Regions from separate parts of the Lysinibacillus sp. CNPSo 3705 genome, predicted to be linked through region 2. Evidence: predicted binding sites of a transcription regulator. Region 2 holds the regulator's gene; the other holds the start of a gene.

Region 1 (3,433 bases), on a different contig from region 2:
CCATTAATGGTATCGCCCAAGCAAGTGCGTATTTACGCATTAAATTTGTAGCTTCTCGATCCTTAGCTTTATGTGCATACCAAGTTAAAAACACAGCTGAAATATACAGTACCGCTGCAATGCTTAGCACGACAATACTCCAAGCAAACGGGCTCGTATACAACGTCCAATAATTCAAGAACGGTTGCCCGTCAGCAATATCAACATAGCCGCCAGCAGCAATCGCAAATACAACAGAGAGTGAGGCTGGAATAAGTAAGCCTGCTATACCATACGTCAACGTGTAACCAATATGCCCACGTGCGCCATATGATTCAAATGCATAATAGGAGCCTCGTATTGCAAGAAGCACTAGCGAAATACTAACTGGAACAAGTAAAATCGTTCCATAATAGAAAGCTGTTTGTGGGAAAAATCCAACAATCCCAACAAAGAAGAATACTAAAAAGACATTGGTTACTTCCCAAACTGGTGATAAATAACGTTTAATAATATTTGTTAAAATGTGATTTTTTCCGATTAGTAGGCTGTAGGCATTAAAAAAGCCTGCACCAAAATCGATTGAAGCTACAATGACATAACCAAATAGGAAAATCCATAAAACTGAAATACCTAAAATCTCTAATGTCATAGGATGTCACCGCCTTTTTCAGCATGGCGATCTTCTAACTCTCGCTCAATTGGATTCTTTTTGAACATACGAATTAACACGACCATACTTCCTACTCCTAATACGGCATACACACCTGTAAACAACAGCATCATTAAATCTACATGGTCACTCGTCGTGGCCCCTTCTGGTGTTCGCATTAATCCATATAAGATCCAAGGCTGTCGTCCAACTTCAGCAAGCCACCATCCTGCTTCAATCGCAATAATAGAAAGTGGTCCACCTGCAACAACAATCCATCTAAACCAACGTGAATGAATAAACTGCCAATCACGTGCTTTCCCGCATACATAAACGAGTGAAACGAGTGCCATAAACATGCCGATAAACACCATGAGATTAAAGAGGTAATGGATATATAATGGTGGTCGATCTTCTTCTGCAAATTGATCTAAGCCAATTACCTCTGCATTTGGATTATTATGTGCTAAAACACTCAAAGCATAAGGTACTTTAATAGCATATTTTACTTCTTCCCCTTCTAATACACCAAATAGTATAAGGGAAGCTTTGTCTGCCGTTTCAAAATGCCACTCAGCCGCAGCTAGTTTTTCTGGCTGATATTCTGCTAAATATTTTCCTGAAAAGTCTCCAATAATTGCTGAAGCAATGGAGAAAATCAGACCAATCTTCATAAGTAGTAATAAAGATTTTTTATGATATATATGCTTAGAACCTCTAAGCATACGATATCCTGCAATTGCTGCTAACACAAATGCGGATGTCATATAGGCTGTAACGAGAACATGCGCTACCTTTGTCGGCATTGCTGGATTAAACATTGCTAAAAATGGTTGAATATTCACTAGCTGGCCGTCTACAATATCAAATCCTTGTGGCGCATTCATAAACGCATTGACAATTGTTATAAACACAGCTGACATCGATGCACCGACAGCAACTGGGATTAACAGTAGCATATGCTTCTTCTGACTATCGAAGCGATCCCAAGTATATAGGTAGATGCCTAAAAAGATGGCTTCAAAGAAAAATGCGAACGTTTCCATGAAAAGTGGTAAGGCAATTGTCTGACCGGCAAGCTGCATGAAATTCGGCCATAGTAAGGATAACTGTAAGCCAATTGCTGTCCCTGTGACGACTCCAACTGCAACCGTAATAACAAAACCTCGTGCCCAACGTCTTGCCATTAAAATATAGTGCTCATCATTCTTTTTATACCCAGTCCATTGTGCGATCATAATCATTAACGGGACACCAACACCAATCGTTGCATAAATAATATGGAAGGATAATGTTAGTTCCGTTAATGCTCTACTCCAAAAGACTGCTGATTCATTCACCATGTCATTGCCCCCCTAACCTCCAAATATTCTTCCAAGTATGGAAAGTAGCATAATAATTGCAACACCAAAGCTTAGCCAAATGAGCTTTCTTTCCTGTGATTTATACAAAGGCAACACTTCCTTTCCCTTATCTCTACCCCATTTTCCACTATTGCAACGAAAAAAACCTTTATAATGGACCGGAATTTCGGCCTATTATAAAGGTTTCAAATTTTGTTCAAGTAATATACGCACATTTGCCAAACATTTTTCTTAATTCATTCACAATACCAATTAAAGGATGAAAATGTTCATATATATGGTGATTAACCCATTAATATGGACCATCACCAAAACGTGTGGTTGATTTCCGTTCCGGCTGGCCGCTTTCCTGGGGGCGTCCGATGAGCCGCTTCGCTACGCTGCAGGGTCTCATCTGTGACGCTAATCCCCAAGGAGTCGCCCAGCCTCCACTCCAATCAACTTATTTACATAGTAGACTTTTTAACAAAAATCCTCCACAACTTTTGGTGATGAACCATTAATCACCAAAAAATTCGATTAAACAGGCTCTCACCTTAAATTAAACAGAGCTCCACCTAAATTAAGCAGAGCTCTTTTTTATGTTCATTATATACGGTCTTCCTCACGAATATCTGCTAGTGGAACAAAAATTTCAATATGACGTTTCAAGTTTTCAAATGTTGCAGGTGCATCCCCACCATACTCACCATCTAAGTTTAAATGTATTTCATCTTCAGTAGATACTTTTACAACACTTGCCTTTTTATAAATTACACGATCATCATTCAAATGCTCGCCTCTTAATGCCATTGCAGCAAGCTGAATAAACTCAGGTAAGCTTACTTTTTTCAATACTAATAAAGTAAAGTAGCCATCATTAATACTTGCATCAGGTGCTAGCTTTTCAAAGCCACCCACTGAATTTGTTAAGCCGCATAAAAACATCATGGCATCCCCATCAAACACTTCGCCATCATATTCGATACGCATATGAGAAGCTTTAATTGATGGGATCATTTCTACTGCTTTTAAGTAATAAGCTAGCTGTCCTAGCATTGTTTTCATTTTACTTGGCACTTCATAAGTTAACTCCGTAATACGTCCGCCAGCGGCAATATTAATGAAATAGCGTTCCCCATTTAATAAACCAACATCAACCGGCAATGTTTCGCCTTTAATAATGATGTCAACTGCAGCTTCAATATTTCGCGGAATGTGCACGGCACGGGCAAAGTCATTCGTAGTGCCCATCGGAATTAAACCTACTTTCGGGCGGTTCTCAAATGAACTCACACCTGAAACAACTTCATTTAATGTGCCATCTCCACCAACTGCAATGATGATATCAAAGCCACGTTCAACTGCATTTTTTGCTGCAATGGTTGCATCGCCTTCACAAGTTGTTGCGTGACAAGATGTCTCATAGCCCGCTACCTCTAATTTTGCCAATACTTCT
Region 2 (3,433 bases):
GCAATGTTTTTTTGAATAAATTCCTCAAGCTTGGCCTTTTCATCTTGCTGACGTTCATAAAGCTTCAAATCACGCTCATAGTTTTTCGCTTTTTCATCTAAATAGGCACTATAATTGCCGTTATATTTTGTGACGCGATGACGAGAGACTTCGTAGACAATAGAAACAACCTGGTCTAAGAAGTAGCGGTCATGGGAAACAATTAGGATAGCCCCTTCATAGCCTTTTAAATATGATTCCAACCAAGAGAGGGTATCAATATCTAAATGGTTAGTAGGCTCATCGAGTATTAATAGATCAGGTTTACTTAACAGAAGTTTAGCAAGCGCTAGCCGGGTCCGTTGTCCCCCTGAGAGTGAGCTAATTGGCTTTTCGTAATCATTAGGATAGAACTGCATGCCATGAAGCACAGAACGTGTATCAGATTCATATTGATAGCCACCTGCATCCTTAAAATTATGCTGCAAATGATCGTATTCAGACATTATTTTTGCATATAAAGTAGGATTTTCATAAACAGCAGGGTCGGCCATTTGTTGTTCTAATGATCGGATTGCCTGTTCCTGGGTAATAAGCGGTTCAAAAATTGTCATCATTTCATCCCAAATCGACAATGTTGAGTTTAATCCAGCATGCTGCTCTAAATACCCGATTTGTATACCTTTAGGGATAATAATATCGCCAGAGTCATAGGACATTTGACCAGCAATTATTTTAAGTAAAGTGGACTTACCAGCACCGTTACGACCTACTAATGCAACGCGGTCACGATGCTGAACCTCTAATTTTACGCCACTTAAAATTTCATCTGCAATAAAGGATTTATATAGTTGATTGACCTGTAAAACAATCATTCTTGACACCTCAATTCTACCTTAGTGTAATAGATGTGCGATTGCCTTGCAATGTCGATGCTTTACTTATTCCAAGCTGTCATGTAAGATTGAAACGATTTCTCTTTAGTTAGTGGCGTAAAAGCGCCATTAACTAAAGAGAAATCCTCCAGTGAATAGTATAAACTTAGAAATATTAAGCATGTATCATAAATGGTTCATCACCAAAAGTTGTTGATGACTTTTGTTAAAACGTCTATAAATAGTTGATTCCCGTCCTCGGGGGTCAGCGATAGAGGAACGAAGGCTAAAAGCATCTCATTCTGTGATAACGCCTCCGTGACCAACATCGTGTTGGGCCGAGACCTTGCAGCGCAGTGAATTTTTTCTGTGTGAAAGCGAAGCGACAGCAACAAATGTTTTGACTGTGCGAAAGCGAAGCGACAGCAACAAATGTTTTGACTGTGCGAAAGCGAAGCGACAGCAACAAAGCGCCCCTCGGAACGGAAATAAACCACACGTTTTGGTGATGATCCTTATAAAGAGAATTTGATACATTATAAGGAGGAAAAAGTTTGAAACAAGAATTAAAAATTCCACAAGCCACTACGAAAAGACTTCCTCTTTACTATCGATTTATCCAAAACTTTGCACAAGAAGGCATGGAACGTATTTCGTCGAAGGAACTGAGTGAAGCAATGAAAATTGATTCTGCAACTATTCGCCGTGATTTTTCTTATTTCGGTGCTCTTGGGAAAAAGGGATATGGCTATGATGTGCAGCATCTTTTAAAATTCTTTAGTCAAACGCTCGATCAACATGAAGCCACAAAAGTAGCGTTAATTGGTGTAGGGAACTTAGGTAGTGCTTTATTAAAATACAATTTCCAAAAAAATCATAATACCCATATCGTTGTGGCATTTGACTCAAAGGCCCCGAAGGAAGGGAAGATGATTAGCAATATTCCTGTTTTTCATCCTGATTTATTGGAAGAAAAGTATGCAGAATATGGAGCGGAGCTTGCAATTTTAACAGTTTCACCACGCTCTGCACAGAAAATGGCTGATAGATTAGCAGTGATGAATGCAAAAGGAATTTTAAACTTTACGCCAGAGCGTATTACTGTACCAGATAAAATGCAACTTTTAACAATCGATTTGTCAGTAGAATTGCAGGCACTCATTTATTTAATTCGTAATCAGGAAGAGTGATAATTGTACATAATTTAACTTCTTTCAGTGAATGTTATTTGTACCGAATATGAGATAAAATGTGAGAATGACGAAAAACTTTCACATATTATTAGTTAGCAAAATGGCGAAATATGCGTTAAAATGATGGATATAAAGAGGAGGTGGCTGTAATGGGTCCAATAGGTCCAATGAGCCTCATTATTATCGGAATTGTCGCATTACTAATTTTTGGTCCTAAGAAGTTACCAGAGCTTGGTAAAGCATTTGGTTCAACATTACGTGAATTCAAAAATGCTACAAAAGGATTAGCCGACGAAGATGATGATGACAAGAAGAAGAAAGAACTAGATAAGTAAAGTTAGGATGTTTGAGGAATGAATCCAAAAGATCTAACTGTCATTGAACATATAGAAGAATTAAGAAAACGGCTTTTCATTGTTGCCGTTTTCTTTGTTCTTGCTATGGTTGCTGGCTTTTTTGTTGCAAAGCCGCTTGTTAAATACCTTCAAAGTACTGGAGCGAATTACAATATAGAACTCCATGCATTTGATGTAGTAACACCACTGGCAATTTATATCCAAGTTATTTTTTTAATATCGTTTATCCTATCTTCGCCGGTATTGATGTACCAATTATGGGCTTTTATTAGCCCAGGACTTAGGGACGTAGAACGAAAAGCAACCTTAAGCTACATACCGTATTCATTTTTATTATTTTTAGCAGGGTTGTCCTTTTCATATTTTTTACTATTCCCTTATGTCATAAAGTTTATGATGAATTTATCGAACGAATTGGAGATTCAACAAACGATTGGCATACATGAATATTTTTCGTTTTTATTTAAGCTTACAATACCCTTTGGTTTCCTTTTCCAATTACCGATAGTAGTCTTGTTCTTTTCACGCATTGGGATTTTATCTCCTGAGCTACTAATCCGTATTCGTAAGTATTCATACTTTGGTTTATTTGTATGTGCTGCTTTAATCGCACCACCTGAATTAGCTTCACACTTAATGGTTTCAGTACCGTTATTCATTCTTTATGAAATTAGTATTATGATTTCCCGTGTTGGCTATAAGAAATACTTAAAATCAGAAGAAATGCGAATGAAGGAAGAGCAAGAAGCTGAGCAAAAACGTCAGGTCGAAGAGGCACTTGAACAGCAACGACGTCAAATCGAAGAATTAAATCAATAATAATAGAAGCTCGATGCCAATTAGCAGCATCGAGCTTTTTCGTCGTTATAAATAGCTAGGTTCAACTAGAAATCAGCGGTTTGCAAAAATTTTACTAATTTTTATTGCATTTTTTCTAGTTGTTCAAGAAACTTTTGCAGTGGTTCAGCATACAATTGTATAAGCGTCACAAAACCATTCAGCATGACGTGGGCGATAATGGACGTCCAAA

Evidence for each region. Region 2 encodes Rex, which represses fermentation and respiration genes when NADH is low (regulators of the CRP and FNR family bind a similar motif). Its sites were predicted from a motif close to TTGTGAAATATTTCACAA; they were not measured.
Region 1: a site for Rex is predicted at 2,224-2,241, ahead of PVA17_RS13880 (cytochrome ubiquinol oxidase subunit I). Genes of this name have one in related genera too.

The regions. Positions count from the first base shown of each region.
Region 1 is NZ_JAQZSD010000030.1:31,046-34,478, reverse strand. Features, by position in the region: gene PVA17_RS13885 (cytochrome d ubiquinol oxidase subunit II) at 1-631, opposite strand, end outside; gene PVA17_RS13880 (cytochrome ubiquinol oxidase subunit I) at 628-1,974, opposite strand; gene PVA17_RS13875 (diacylglycerol kinase) at 2,584-3,433, opposite strand, start outside.
Region 2 is NZ_JAQZSD010000071.1:11,746-15,178, reverse strand. Features, by position in the region: gene PVA17_RS21215 (ABC transporter ATP-binding protein) at 1-854, opposite strand, end outside; gene PVA17_RS21210 (redox-sensing transcriptional repressor Rex) at 1,409-2,044, shown strand; gene PVA17_RS21205 (twin-arginine translocase TatA/TatE family subunit) at 2,197-2,382, shown strand; gene tatC (twin-arginine translocase subunit TatC) at 2,401-3,222, shown strand; gene PVA17_RS21195 (CPBP family intramembrane glutamic endopeptidase) at 3,324-3,433, opposite strand, start outside.